Regions from separate parts of the Vibrio sp. Vf1514 genome, predicted to be linked through region 3. Evidence: predicted binding sites of a transcription regulator. Region 3 holds the regulator's gene; each other region holds the start of a gene.
The links. The regulator MetJ, encoded in region 3, represses methionine synthesis genes. The targets are predictions, from matches to a motif close to TTAGACNTNTANANGTCTAA.
Positions count from the first base shown of each region.

Region 1: the regulator MetJ is predicted to act here: its motif matches at 2,773-2,792, upstream of metH (methionine synthase).
Region 2: the regulator MetJ is predicted to act here: its motif matches at 2,199-2,218, upstream of metE (5-methyltetrahydropteroyltriglutamate--homocysteine S-methyltransferase).

Region 1 is NZ_CP197267.1:309,162-314,143, forward strand. Features, by position in the region: rRNA gene ACS18Q_RS01475 (23S ribosomal RNA) at 1-317, shown strand, start outside; rRNA gene rrf (5S ribosomal RNA) at 412-527, shown strand; tRNA gene ACS18Q_RS01485 (tRNA-Asp) at 560-636, shown strand; gene ACS18Q_RS01490 (cation:proton antiporter) at 1,306-2,649, opposite strand; gene metH (methionine synthase) at 2,841-4,982, shown strand, end outside.
Region 2 is NZ_CP197267.1:1,207,004-1,211,985, reverse strand. Features, by position in the region: gene metE (5-methyltetrahydropteroyltriglutamate--homocysteine S-methyltransferase) at 1-2,143, opposite strand, end outside; gene ACS18Q_RS05625 (hypothetical protein) at 2,350-2,613, opposite strand; gene ACS18Q_RS05620 (flagellar motor protein MotB) at 2,610-3,584, opposite strand; gene motA (flagellar motor stator protein MotA) at 3,587-4,444, opposite strand; gene ACS18Q_RS05610 (sigma-70 family RNA polymerase sigma factor) at 4,446-4,982, opposite strand, start outside.
Region 3 is NZ_CP197267.1:2,929,274-2,934,255, forward strand. Features, by position in the region: gene priA (primosomal protein N') at 1-436, opposite strand, end outside; gene rpmE (50S ribosomal protein L31) at 683-901, shown strand; gene ACS18Q_RS13630 (malic enzyme-like NAD(P)-binding protein) at 1,112-2,386, shown strand; gene metJ (met regulon transcriptional regulator MetJ) at 2,463-2,780, opposite strand; gene ACS18Q_RS13640 (O-succinylhomoserine (thiol)-lyase) at 2,998-4,164, shown strand; gene ACS18Q_RS13645 (bifunctional aspartate kinase/homoserine dehydrogenase II) at 4,164-4,982, shown strand, end outside.

The DNA.
Region 1 (4,982 bases), 570 kb from region 3:
GAACGTCGTGAGACAGTTCGGTCCCTATCTGCCGTGGGCGTTGGAAGATTGAAGGGGGCTGCTCCTAGTACGAGAGGACCGGAGTGGACGAACCTCTGGTGTTCGGGTTGTGTCGCCAGACGCATTGCCCGGTAGCTAAGTTCGGAATCGATAACCGCTGAAAGCATCTAAGCGGGAAGCGAGCCCTGAGATGAGTCTTCCCTGACAGTTTAACTGTCCTAAAGGGTTGTTCGAGACTAGAACGTTGATAGGCAGGGTGTGTAAGCGTTGTGAGGCGTTGAGCTAACCTGTACTAATTGCCCGTGAGGCTTAACCATACAACACCCAAGGGGTTTTGTACTGGACTCAAAGCTAAGCGCATAAGAATGTGTTGAGAGAATAGAAAACAGCTTTCCGAATTTTAAGAATTTGCTTGGCGACCATAGCGTTTTGGACCCACCTGATTCCATTCCGAACTCAGAAGTGAAACGAAACAGCGTCGATGGTAGTGTGGGGTCTCCCCATGTGAGAGTAGAACATCGCCAGGCTTTAAATTTAGACTCTTGAGTCTAACCAGTGCGGAGCGGTAGTTCAGTTGGTTAGAATACCGGCCTGTCACGCCGGGGGTCGCGGGTTCGAGTCCCGTCCGCTCCGCCACTTATTTTGAAAACCCAGTCTTTGACTGGGTTTTTTGCTATCTGGCGTTTAGAAAACGCACCGAATCTCTATCCTTTATCTCAGCGCGATTGCTCATTCAGCTCCCCTTCCCCTTCTCACGTTATGTTTATCTGGCTTGATGAGGTTACCTACACAGCATCGTGCCACCTCCGCTCCTATCCTTTTATGAATTGCACATCATGATTAGATTCCACACCAATGACCCCATTACTGGTTGACCCCATTGCTGATGGTGCGATTCTGAGGTCTATAGGGAGTCTCTCAAGGGCGGTATCGTCTGAGCAGCATGACAAACCGATGAGACAGCATGTGATTTGAGGAAGTGCTCGATGATGTATTGAGACGTTGAGATAGAAGAGCGGGGGAGTCGAGACAAAAAAGCCGATGCACAGGCATCGGCTCAAAGAGGAGGGAGTCGCTCAGAGGATTTGTTTCAGCACTCGGTCGGCTTTGACGCGGGTGATTTTACGAATCAAATGCTGATGCTGAATGGTTATCGAGGCGTTCTCAACGTTGATCATCCCTGATTACCTATGTTCGTAACAACCGACATGCCTACGATAACTGGATAAGGAAGAGGAAGGATGTGGCGGCAATAAAAAAGCAGCAACTAAGTTGCTGCTTTCACCATGGATGACGATGGTGCCTTTAAACGTTTTGTTCTTGCTGTTCTTTGGCTTGTTCTGCCTCGCTTTTCGCAACCTGCAGTTCGTGTTCCATTTCTTTTTCAGCTTGCTTCGCTTTCTCAATCATTGGGGTAATGGTTGACCCTTGAATCAAGATAGAGAATACCACCACGGAATAAGTCATCACCAGAATCAGCTCTTTCACGTCAATGAGCTTGTCTGGAATCACCATCATGCCAGATGGAATTGATAGTGCCATTGCGAGCGCCAAACCACCGCGCAAGCCACCCCATGTCAGGATCTTAATCGACCAAGGGTTGTATTTCCGGTAACGCTTAAAACCGATGTAAGACACGAACACACTCAGGTAACGCGCGCACAGAACCAGTGGAATCGAGATGGCCATCATGATCCAGTCTTCCTCGTGGAATTCAAATAGCAGCATCGACATACCGATCAGCAGGAACAGTACGCCGTTGAGGAACTCGTCGACCAATTCCCAGAAGTGATCCAAATGTTCTTCACTCTCTTTCGAGAAACCGATAAAGCGGGTCCAGTTACCAATCATGATGCCCGACACTACCATTGCTAGCGGGCCAGAGACGTGAATCACATCAGCAAACACATAACCTGCGGTTGGAATACCAATGGTCAGTAACAGCTCCATGGAGTGGTCGTCAGTGGCACTGATCAAGTAGTGGAAAATTAGACCCAATACGAAACCATACAGAATGCCGCCCATGGCTTCTTGTGCAAACAAACCAAACACACTGCCGACGGTTGGTGTTTCATGGCCGAATGCGATGGTAAAGATGGTCACGAAGATCACCAGACCAAAGCCGTCGTTAAACAGCGATTCGCCTTCGATTTGCGTGGAAATACGTTTTGGGGCGTTGAGTTTTTTGACGATGGCCAGAACAGCGATGGGGTCGGTTGGTGAAATCAGTGCGCCAAACAGCAGGCAGTAGACTAAATCAAATTGGATACCGATAAGCTGACAGAGGCCGTAGAGACCGAAACCAATGAAGAAGGTTGAGAAGAGCGTCGCACCCAGTGCTAAAACCGTAATTTCCCACTTTTGATCTTTCAGGTTCGGCAGTTTAATGCCCAGACCACCGGCAAATAGAAGGAATCCTAAAATGCCTTTGAGGAGGAAGTTTTCGAAGTTGATGCTGGTGACTGTTTCAGTAGCAATTTGAGTCAGATGAAACCAGTTATTCTGACCGGCGATGAGGATAAGTAAGGAAAGCAACATGGACCCGGCAGTGATTGCAATCGTGGTTTGCATCTTACCTATCTTACTGTTTAAAAAGGCGATCATCATTGCCGCAGCAGATAGAAAGCACAGAGTATAGTAGACCGACATTTTCTTCTCGTTGTGTAACAAAATATGAACGAAATTGTCCTTCGATGCTGGGTAAATAGCAAACACTTTTTTATATACCCTTTTATCAATTCGCGGGTCAATGAATCGAGTAAATTTGCTGTTTTAGACGTCTAGATTTCTATTCAATGTGTGATAGGATGGGAAAAAAGCAAAAGGAATGAGGCTGTATTGTGGGAACTAATGTAAGACACCAAATTGAATCGCAACTGCAACAGCGAATCTTGTTGATCGACGGTGGTATGGGCACCATGATCCAAGGATATAAGCTGGAAGAGCAGGATTATCGCGGTGAACGTTTTGCCGACTGGCACAGTGATCTGAAGGGAAATAATGACCTGTTGGTACTTACTCAGCCTCAGTTGATCAAAGAGATTCATACCGCTTACCTCGAAGCGGGCGCCGACATACTCGAAACCAACACCTTCAATGCCACCACCATTGCGATGGCGGATTACGACATGCAATCGCTGAGTGCTGAGATCAATTTGGCAGCAGCGAAGCTCGCGCGTGAAGCGGCAGACGAATGGACGGCGAAAACGCCGCATAAACCTCGCTATGTGGCTGGCGTGCTTGGCCCAACCAACCGTACGTGTTCGATTTCACCGGATGTGAACGACCCCGGCTATCGAAATGTCACCTTTGATCAGTTGGTTGAAGCGTATTCTGAATCGACGCGCGCACTGATTAAGGGCGGCAGTGATCTCATCCTGATTGAAACCATCTTCGATACACTGAACGCCAAAGCGTGTGCGTTTGCGGTCGAGTCGGTATTTGAAGAGTTGGGCATTGAATTGCCCGTGATGATTTCAGGCACCATTACGGATGCCTCTGGTCGTACGTTGTCGGGCCAAACCACAGAAGCCTTCTATAACGCCCTGCGTCACGTGCGCCCAATTTCTTTTGGCTTGAACTGTGCTTTGGGTCCTGACGAACTACGTCAATACGTGGAAGAGTTATCACGTATTGCCGAATGTCATGTCTCTGCTCACCCCAACGCCGGCTTACCCAATGCCTTTGGTGAATACGACCTTTCCGCAGAGGAGATGGCCGAGCACATTGAAGAATGGGCCAAAACGGGTTTCCTCAATTTAGTGGGCGGCTGTTGTGGGACGACGCCGGAACACATTGCTGCAATGGCGAAAGCCGTGGAAGGCGTGACGCCTCGCGCGTTGCCAACGCTCAATGTGGAATGTCGTCTCTCGGGCCTTGAGCCGCTGAACATCGCCAAAGAAACGCTGTTTGTGAACGTGGGGGAACGCACCAACGTGACCGGTTCGGCACGTTTCAAGCGCCTGATTAAAGAAGAGCTGTATGACGAAGCGCTCGATGTCGCGCGTGAACAGGTCGAAAATGGCGCGCAGATCATCGACATCAACATGGATGAAGGCATGTTAGATGCCGAAGCTTGTATGGTGCGCTTTCTGAACCTCTGTGCGTCGGAGCCAGAGATTTCGAAAGTTCCGGTGATGGTCGACTCATCCAAGTGGGAAGTCATCGAAGCGGGCCTGAAATGCATTCAGGGTAAAGGTATCGTGAACTCCATCTCCCTCAAAGAGGGAAAAGAGAAATTCGTTCAACAGGCGAAACTCGTACGTCGCTACGGCGCCGCGGTGATTGTGATGGCGTTCGATGAAGTTGGCCAAGCCGATACTCGTGAACGTAAATTAGAAATCTGTCGCCGCGCTTACCATATTCTGGTTGATGAAGTGGGTTTCCCACCAGAGGACATCATTTTTGACCCGAACATCTTCGCGGTCGCGACCGGTATCGATGAACACAATAACTATGCGCTCGACTTTATTAACGCGGTTGCGGACATCAAACGCGATTTGCCGCATGCCATGATCTCTGGCGGTGTCTCCAACGTGTCGTTCTCCTTCCGCGGCAACAACTATGTGCGTGAAGCGATCCACGCGGTGTTCCTGTATCACTGTTTCAAAAACGGCATGGACATGGGCATCGTGAATGCCGGCCAGCTGGAAATTTACGACAACGTGCCAGAGACGCTGCGGGAAGCGGTCGAAGATGTGATCCTCAACCGTCACAACGACGCGACCGAACGCCTACTGGAGATTGCTGATGCGTATCGCGAAAACGCGGTGGGCAAACAGGACGATGCGTCTGCGCTTGAATGGCGGACTTGGCCAGTTGCGAAACGTCTGGAACATGCGTTGGTCAAAGGGATTACCGAATTTATTGTTGAAGATACCGAAGAAGCACGCGTCAATGCGAGCAAGCCGCTGGAAGTGATTGAAGGCCCGCTGATGGACGGCATGAACGTGGTGGGCGATCTATTTGGCGAAGGCAAAATG
Region 2 (4,982 bases), 1.5 Mb from region 3:
TACGCAGCAAATCCTCAATCCATGCTTGCGCCGGAATGTTGGGCGAGTGAATGTCATACACGCCCGGGCCAATCGCGTTCGGGTAATTAAACGCTTCGAAGGCTTTCAACAATTCCATGTTTGAGCGCGACGTTTCAATGGTAATCACATCCGCATCCAACGCAGCGACTGAATCAATGATTTCGTTGAACTCGCTGTAACACATGTGGGTGTGAATTTGCGTTTCCGGGCGCGCACTGGCAGCCGAAATCTTAAACGCTTCCACAGCCCAATTGAGATAAGTTTGGTGGTCGCGTTTTTTCAGTGGCAACCCTTCACGAATCGCCGGTTCATCGATCTGAATGATGTTGATGCCCGCATCTTGCAGATCCGCCACTTCATCCCGCAGCGCCAACGCCAATTGCTGCGCGATCTGTTTGCGGGAGATATCTTCGCGTGGGAAGGTCCAGCACAGAATCGTCACCGGCCCCGTCAGCATGCCTTTCATCTGTTTTGACGTCAGCGACTGCGCATAAGTTGACCACGCCACCGTGATGGGCTGCTCGCGTTCAATATCGGCCACCACAATCGCAGGCTTCACGCAGCGTGAACCGTAACTCTGCACCCAACCAAACTGCGTGGTTTGAAACCCTGCCAGATGCTCCGCAAAGTACTCCACCATGTCGTTGCGTTCTGCTTCTCCGTGCACCAGCACATCCAGATCCAACGCTTCCTGACGTTTCACCGCATCGGCAATATGACCTTTCAGCGCGGCGGTGTATTCCGCTTGCGACAAATGTCCCTGACGATAAGCGCTGCGCTGGGTGCGAATTTCACCCGTTTGCGGAAAAGAGCCGATGGTCGTGGTCGGTAAGAAAGGCAAACCCAGCACTTCCGCTTGATGGTGCGCACGCTCAGCGTATGGCGCGCTGCGCTGTGCCCACGCCGCCGTGACCTGATTGAGCCTCGTTTGTACTTGTGGCTTATTCACGTGCGTCGCGGTTTTACGCGCTGCAATCGGCTGGCTGTAAGTATCACACGCCAGAATCGCCGCCGGATCGCCATCCAACGCGCGGCCAAGCAGTGCCACTTCTGTCACTTTTTGTTTAGCAAATGCAAACCAGCTACGCACCTCTTCCGACAGGTTTTGCTCCAATTCGAGATCAACCGGACTGTGTAGCAACGAACACGAACTTGCCACCCACAAACGCTCACCCAGCGCCGCTTTGACCGGTTCCAATGTGTGCAGCAGCGTACTTAAGTCCGCACGCCAAACGTTTCGGCCGTTAACCACCCCCGCCGATAACACCCAGTTGCTTGGCAGTTTGGCAAGCACTTCATCTAGTTGCGCTGGCGCCGCCGACAAATCAATATGCAAACCATTCACTGGCAAGTCGATGATCTTGTTTAGCGTGTCGTGCACTGAATCAAAATAGGTGGTCAGCAGCAGTTTGACATCGCCCTGAATCACTTGGTACGCCAGCTTGAACGCATCCTGCCACGGCTGTTCCAGTTCGAGCGACAGAATCGGCTCGTCGATTTGCACCCAAGTCACGCCCTGCTTGGCGAGTTTCGCCAGAATCGCCTGATACGCCGTGAGAACGCGAGGCAGCAATGTGAGGCGATCAAACCCCGCTTCAACTTCTTTGCCTAAATACAGGTAGCTCACGGGGCCAAGCAGCACAGGTTTGACATCAAAACCTGCCTTGGTCGCTTCATTGATCTCTTCAAACAGTTGCGGCCAACTGACGTCAAAGCTGTCGTCACGGCTAAATTCCGGCACGATGTAGTGATAGTTGGTATTGAACCACTTGGTCATGTCCGATGCAGCGCTGCCGCTACAACCACAATGGGTTTGCGACTGACCGCGCCCCACACGAAACAGCGTGTCCAGATCAGGAAACCCGTGACGATGGCGCTTGGGCACATGTCCCAACAACAGCGTTGTGGTCAACACATGGTCGTACCATGCAAAGTCGCCAGCGGTGGCAAAGCTCAGCCCCGCCTCTTTTTGCAACGTCCAGTTGCGCTGACGAATGTCACGACCAACGGTCTGAAGTTCTGCCTGATTGATTTCGCCGCGCCAGTATTTTTCCAACGCAAATTTCAGTTCGCGTTTTTCGCCGATACGTGGGTAGCCGAGGATGTGTGTGGTAGTCGCCATCGCTGAAGTCCTTCTGATCATGGATTAGGGCAGACATCCGTGTCTTGTGATTTATCAAGATGTCTGGATGGCTAAACTATCTCGCTCGACGGGGTTGAACTCAACGTCCAAATATTCAACTTGTTTATTAAAAATATTCATGCTGGTGGCGAGTTGGATGAGTAGAAATAAAAAAGCCGCCTGTGAAGGCGGCTTGAACATCACGATTAATATTGCGCGGCAACCGAGAACATCGCCAGCAAAATACTGCCCCATAAGGGCGCAACCAAATGGCTGTCTTGACGCGTGCTGAGCGTTCCTTTGGGGAAATTCACCACCACGCGCACGATAAAGTAGTTGTAGCAGAGCAGCAGCATGCCCAGGATAAAGTTGATGATTTCATCCGGGACTGGCATCAACAGGTAGCCAAAGGTCAGCACGAAGTTGATCAGCGTTAACCAAGCCACCCAGCGGCGTTTGTGTTTAATCATAACGTTGGATTCATCCCTTCATGGCGACGCCGTAGCGACACGTCGTTGGGTGGCTGATTCGCCGCGGCCGCACGTCGTGCCTGCTCTTTGCTGTCTTGCACTTTAGACATCGATGCTTGGTCGTTGCTCATCTCACTCGGTGTCGCCAATCCTCGGTACACGGCGCTCAGTTGACGCTGTGCGTCGGAGGTCAACAGAAAAATCTCAATGCGACGGTTCTGACCGCTTTTCGGGTTCTCTGGCAACAAAGGCGCCGACTCTGCCATGCCCGACACTTGGAAAATCTGTGCTCTCGGCACGCCGCCACTATTGAGGAAATATCGAGCCGAGTTGGCTCGGTTGGACGACAGCTCCCAGTTGGTCATACTCGTACCACGAAAGCGCGACGCATCGGTGTGGCCGGTCACAATGATCGCATTTTCCACCCGGCTAAACACGGGCGCCAGATTCAACAGCAGGTCTTGATAATACGGCGTCATCGACGAACCGCCGCGATTAAACATCGGTCCTTTATCGGAATCACTGATGATGATTTTCAGGCCTTGCGGTGTGATCTGTACATTGACACTGCCCGCGCCGTCCAATTCATTCACCTGATCTTCAATCAGGCGACTGAACAGTTCCAACTCTTGGTGTGTATCCACTTCGCCCTCAATCAACGACGCATCACGCATGCGATCAAATTCCGCATCGATGTGAGCAGTGGCGATTTGAGGCAATTTAATCGGGCTGATACTGTTGCCCAGCGCATCCACTGATAACGTGTGCGCCTGCACTTCCCCCGTTTGGAAATATTGAATCAGTTGGCTCCCTTCTTCATCGTCCATCATCGTCAATAGCCACAGGATCAAAAACAGCGCGAACATCGAAATCATCAGGTCGGCCATGGCAACTTTCCAGCCGCCACCATGCCCACCACCGTGTCCGCCACGCTTTTTCTTTTTGATAATGGTAACGCCATCCTGACTCATGATTAGCTCCGCAAACTGTCGATCACTTGCTCAAGCTCAGTGAAGGTTGGCTTGTGATGCAGCTCGATTTGACGTCGTCCCGCATTCACGCACATGTGAGGTGAAAGGTTCTGGCAGTAAGCGGAAATGATGCAGCGCACGCATTGCAGTGGCGCAATTTGTTCTTCAGCGACTTCCTGAATCGCTTGCGACAACGGGCCAAATAGACAGTAGCAGCCAAAAATACCGGTAAACGTCCCCACCAGCGCGCCAGCGATACTTTGACCAATCACGCTCACTTCCGCATCGAGATATTGCATGGTCAAAATGATGCCCATCACCGCAGCCAAGATACCGATGCCCGGCATCGCTTCTGCCATGGCGTGCATTTTTTCAGACGGTTTTTTGTACTCTTCCAGCAGCTTCTCGATCTCTTCTTCCAGCGCGGCTTCGACATCATGCGCCGACATTTTGGAGCTGATGATTTGACGGAACGAGTCGACAATAAACTTCAGCGTGTTTTCATCGCGCGTGATGGCTGGATACTTTGCAAAGATATTACTGCTTTCCGGATTCTCAACGTGCGCATCAAGCGCCTTGAGGTTTTGCATTTTCGCCACATTGATCAGCTCAAACATCAAAGACAACAAGTCCTGATAATACTGACGATCGTATGTGCTCTTACTCAGGCTGATCTTCACCTGTTGTAACATCAACTTGAGCGTGGCGGTCTTGCTAGCGATGATCATGCCGCAAATGGCACACCCAAAAATGATCGCAATTTCAGCCACGCTGATCAGCGCGCCCAATCGGCCGCCATGCAAAACAAATGACACGGCAATAATAATCAGTATGACGACAAACGAAACAATCTGTTTCATATTAATGACCACCTAAACGTGAACGTATTATTTCAATTCCTTTGTGTTTTATTCTGTGAACTTTCATTTCGCTGATCTCGAGAACCTGCGCTGTTTCTTGCGTGCTCAGACCCATCACATAAATAAAATAGAGGACTTTTTGTATACTTGGTGCTAATTGTTTCAGCTCTTTTTCGAGCATAAGGGAAATAAATTCCTTCTGAGAATCCTCTGCGTGATTCACCAACTCAAATAATTCCACATCATCCGACATGGTGAGATCGATGATCGCATTCATATACTCTTCAGAAGAGATATTTAACTGTGAACAAATATCGGCTTGTGTTGGTGAACGACCATATTTCGCCATGAATTTTCGTTCTGTGTCTTTAATTTTATTCGAGAGGCTGCGTTGCTCACGGCTTAAATAATCACGCGCGCGAAGTTCATCAATAATGGCGCCCTTCAACCGCACCGTAACTGATTTTAAGAAGTCATCGTTGATGACGTGATCAAACTTTCTCAGCTCCAAAATAAATGCCATCAAGGCGATTTGTCG
Region 3 (4,982 bases):
GCAAATGCATCACCTGCGCCTGCTTGACCGCGCGGCCAAAGCCTTGCATCAACTGATCGCGCCCACGTTCGGTCATGTACCACTCTTTACTGCTGGCAAAATCAGCCGGTTTACCTTTGCGCAGCGCACTCGGCATCGCATTGGCCAACGTGTCGCCGAGTGGATATTGATAAAACTGGCTGCACCATTGCAACAAGCGGTACAGCGTTTCTGGCCACACGGGCTGAGAATCGAGCACTGCTTTGATCGCTTTGAGCTGCTCGCGCGGAAACGCCGATTCCTGCGCCAACGCCGTCACCACACCGACCAGCGTCTGGCGGCCAAACGGCACCGACACACGGCCGCCGATGATCGGAAACAAATGGTTGGGGATCAGGTAATCAAATTGCTTATCCAGTGGTACCGGCAGGGCGACACGGGCAATACTTGGGCGCATAACAGTCCGTCAGCAGTCAAAAATGGTGAGAAATCACAGTCTACTGGATGCGGGTGGGAAATTCGACCCACAAATAGTGGCGAAAATAACGCCGAAAGCGGTTGATCCGGCGCGGGGGATTCATTAATATATCGCGCCTTGAAGATGCTTGGTCACCAAGGCTGAGTATCGAACAGTATCATTAACATTACGTGTGGTGTCCGACATTGATTCGGATAGCGACACGGCCTAAATTGAGGTTATCCCATGAAAGCTGGTATCCACCCAGAATACAAAGAAGTAACAGCGTCTTGCTCTTGCGGCAACACTTTCGTTTTCAAATCAACTCTAGGTAAAGACGCTCTGCACCTGGACGTATGTGACCAGTGCCACCCATTCTACACTGGTAAACAACGTGTTGTTGACACTGGCGGCCGTGTTGATCGCTTCAACAAGCGTTTCGGCGCGCTATCAAGCAAGAAGTAATTTCGACTTCACGCGAAGATTCAAAAAGGACGCTCCGGCGTCCTTTTTTCATGCCTGCAATTTCTCCTTACCGCGATCACAAAATAGCTGGTCTTATCAGATTAAATTAGTCAAGTTTTGTACGATTGACCCGCAATCCTGCCTAGGCAGCTTGACAGACATCTATTAGAATAATTCCCCTTTTCCAAAAACAATAAAGAGACCTCCCCTATGTCCGATGACAACCAAGAACTGACGCCGGAAGAAGCATTCCGCCAGCGTGCGCTGGATTACCATGCGTTGCCGATCCCAGGAAAAATTGCTGTTTCTCTAACGAAACCAGCAGATTCTGCTGCAGACTTAGCCCTCGCCTACAGCCCAGGCGTGGCAGAGCCCGTGCGTGAAATCGCGCAAAATGTCGACAACGTTTACAAATACACGGCCAAAGGCAATACCGTGGCAGTGATCTCAAACGGCACCGCCATTCTTGGCTTGGGTAACTTGGGCCCAATGGCATCCAAACCTGTGATGGAAGGAAAAGCCCTGCTATTCAAACGCTTTGCAGGTCTCGATTCCATCGACATCGAAGTCAAACACCGCACCATTGATGAATTCGTCGATACCGTCGCCAACATTGCCGACACCTTTGGCGGGATCAACCTCGAAGACATCAAAGCCCCAGACTGTTTTGAAATCGAGCGTCGCCTGATTGAGCGTTGTGACGTGCCCGTCTTCCACGATGACCAGCACGGCACTGCGATCGTGACCGCCGCTGGCATGCTGAACGCGATTGAACTGCAAGGCAAAAAGCTGGAAGAGTGCATCATCGTCTGCCTTGGCGCAGGCGCTGCGGCCGTGGCGTGTATGGAGCTGCTGATCAAGTGCGGCGCGATGCGTGAAAAAATCTACATGTTGGACCGCAAAGGCGTAATTCACACGCGCCGTGACGATTTGAACGAGTACAAACAGCTGTTCGCCAACAATACCGACAAACGCACATTGGAAGATGTGATTGCCGGGGCTGACCTGTTCCTTGGTGTATCAGGCCCGAACCTGCTGCCAGCCGACGCACTGAAGCTGATGGCCGACAAACCCGTAGTGTTTGCATGTTCAAACCCGGATCCAGAAATCAAACCGGAACTGGCGTACGAAGTGCGCAGCGATTTGATCATGGGCACCGGCCGCAGTGACTACCCGAACCAAGTCAACAACGTGTTGTGTTTCCCATTCATCTTCCGTGGCGCGCTGGACGTACGCGCGAGCGAGATCAACGATGAGATGAAACTGGCCGCGGTCGACGCAATTCGTCAACTGGCCAAAGAAGACGTGCCTGCAGAAGTCCTGAAAGCGGCCGGCGTTGATCACCTGGCATACGGCAACGACTACATCATTCCAAAACCAATGGACCCGCGTCTGCTGCCTCGCGTCGCCAAAGCCGTGGCTCAAGCTGCCGTGGATTCGGGCGTTGCACGCATCGACATGCCACAAGGCTACATGGAAGCGTAAACGCTCCTTGCTTCAAGTGAAGACAAAAAAACCTGGCTCATGGCCAGGTTTTTTTATGCGTGACGTACGTGTGCGCTTAGTCGTCGTAAGCTTCGAACTCGATGCCCATCGCGGTCATCAGCTCTTTCACTTCGGCAGGAATATCATCCGGACGGTCTTTACGCAGATCTTCATCCGTGGGTAGCGGCTGACCGGTGTATGCATGCAAAAACGCTTCACACAGCAGCTCACTGTTTGTTGCATGACGCAGGTTATTGATTTGGCGGCGAGTTCGTTCATCCGTCAGCACTTTCAGCACCTTAAGCGGGATCGACACAGTGATTTTTTTCACCTGCTCGCTCTTTTTCCCATGCTCCGCGTATGGACTAATATAGTCGCCATTCCAGTCTGCCATTGCGCACCTTCGTTGTTTGGATTCGAGTTAGTTTTTCAAAGTCCCCAATTTTAGCGGGATTTACTGCCATAAGCAAAGACATATAGACGTCTAGAAGTGTTGACGTCTTCTTTTTTGCCCAGTAAAGTGTGATGTTATTCAGCGGGGTGATCAGCGTCAGCATGCGTCACCGCCGACTTGGAAGCCAAAACATCGTCAATCAGGAAAGGAAACGCTCATGACCAATCGCAAGCCAGCGACCGTTGCGGTCCGCACGGGTATTGAATCGGACACGCAGTATCACGCTGTGGTTCCCCCCATTTATCTCTCGACTAACTATGGCTTTCCTGCGTTTGGTGAAGTGCCAAAATACGATTACACCCGCTCGGGGAACCCCAATCGTGGTTTGCTCGAACAAGCGCTGTCTGAACTCGAATGCGGCGCGGATGCAGTCGTCACCAACTGCGGTACTTCAGCGCTCAACCTATGGGTTTCTGCCTTCCTGACTCCGCAAGATTTAATCATTGCGCCACACGATTGTTATGGCGGCACATACCGTTTATTCAACACGCGCGCTAAAAAAGGTGACTTCAAAGTGCTGTTTGTCGATCAATCTGACGAACAGGCGCTGGCCGCGGCGATGGCCCAACACCCGAAACTGGTGCTGCTGGAAACGCCGTCTAACCCGCTGGTGCGGGTGGTCGACATCGAAAAAATCTGCCAGCAAGCCCACGCGGTCGGCGCGCTGGTGGCGGTCGACAATACCTTTTTGACACCGGTGTACCAAAAGCCCCTGACGCTCGGCGCTGACTTTGTGGTGCACTCCACCACCAAATACCTCAACGGTCACTCAGACGTGATTGGCGGCGTGATTATCAGCAAAGCGGCTCAGCATGCCGAAGAGCTGAAATGGTGGGGCAACTGCATTGGTGCAACGGGCACGCCATTTGATAGCTACATGACGCTGCGCGGCTTGCGCACGCTCGGCGCGCGGATGCGCGTGCATGAAGAAAGCTCCCAACTCATCCTCAACTACCTGCAAAGCCAATCGCTGGTGAAGGTCATTTACCACCCGAGCCTGCCAGAGCATCCGGGTCACGAGATTGCGAAAAAGCAGCAGGTCGGTTTTGGTTCCATGCTCAGTTTTGAGTTTGCGGGCTCGTTTGAACAACTGAAATATTTTGTCGGCAAACTCGACCTGTTCTCGCTGGCGGAATCACTCGGCGGCGTCGAAAGTTTGGTGTGTCACCCTGCGTCGATGACGCACCGCGCGATGGGCGAAGAAGCCCTCGCTGAAGCGGGCGTATCACAGCAACTGCTGCGTTTGTCGGTTGGTTTGGAAGATGCCTCTGACCTGATTGCCGATCTGGATCAGGCATTCAACAAAGCTAAGGAGGCCTTTTAATGACTCAGTCGCGTCAACTGCATAAATTTGGCGGTAGCAGTCTCGCAGACCCAGAATGTTATCAACGCGTGGCGCATATTCTGCAGGAATATTCTCAGCCCGACGATTTGGTGGTGGTGTCCGCTGCGGGCAAAACCACCAACCGGCTGATCGCGTTTCTCGATGCGTTGAATAAAGACGGTCGCATCGCGCATGAAACCCTGCAATCCCTGCGCGTATATCAAAGTGAACTGATTGAAGGCTTGTTAGAAAGCGATGCCGCCGATCGGTTACTGACCCAATTGAATGGTGAATTCGTCGCACTGGGCGAACTCACGGCGCCGCTGAGCACCGCGCAACAAGCGGCCGTGCTTGGTCATGGTGAAGTGTGGTCTTCTCGCCTGCTGGCGGCACTGCTGAACCAACTGCAACTCCCCGCTGCCGCGCAAGATGCGCGCGTGTTTCTGCGCGCTGAAAGTGGCACGCAACCCGAAGTGGATCGCGCCCGCTCTTACCCACTGCTCAAAGAAGTGTTGGCACAACACGCACATCATCGCGTGGTGATCACCGGCTTTATGGCGCAAAACGACGCAGGGGAAACCGTACTGCTCGGGCGCAATGGCTCCGATTACTCGGCAACGGTGATTGGCGCACTGGCGGAAGTCGACCGCGTGACGATTTGGAGCGATGTGGCGGGCGTCTACAGCGCCGACCCGCGTTTGGTCAGCGATGCCTGCCTGCTGCCACTGCTGCGTTTGGATGAAGCCAACGAACTGGCACGCTTGGCAGCCCCTGTATTACACAGCCGCACGTTGCAACCCGTCGCCCAAAGTGCGATG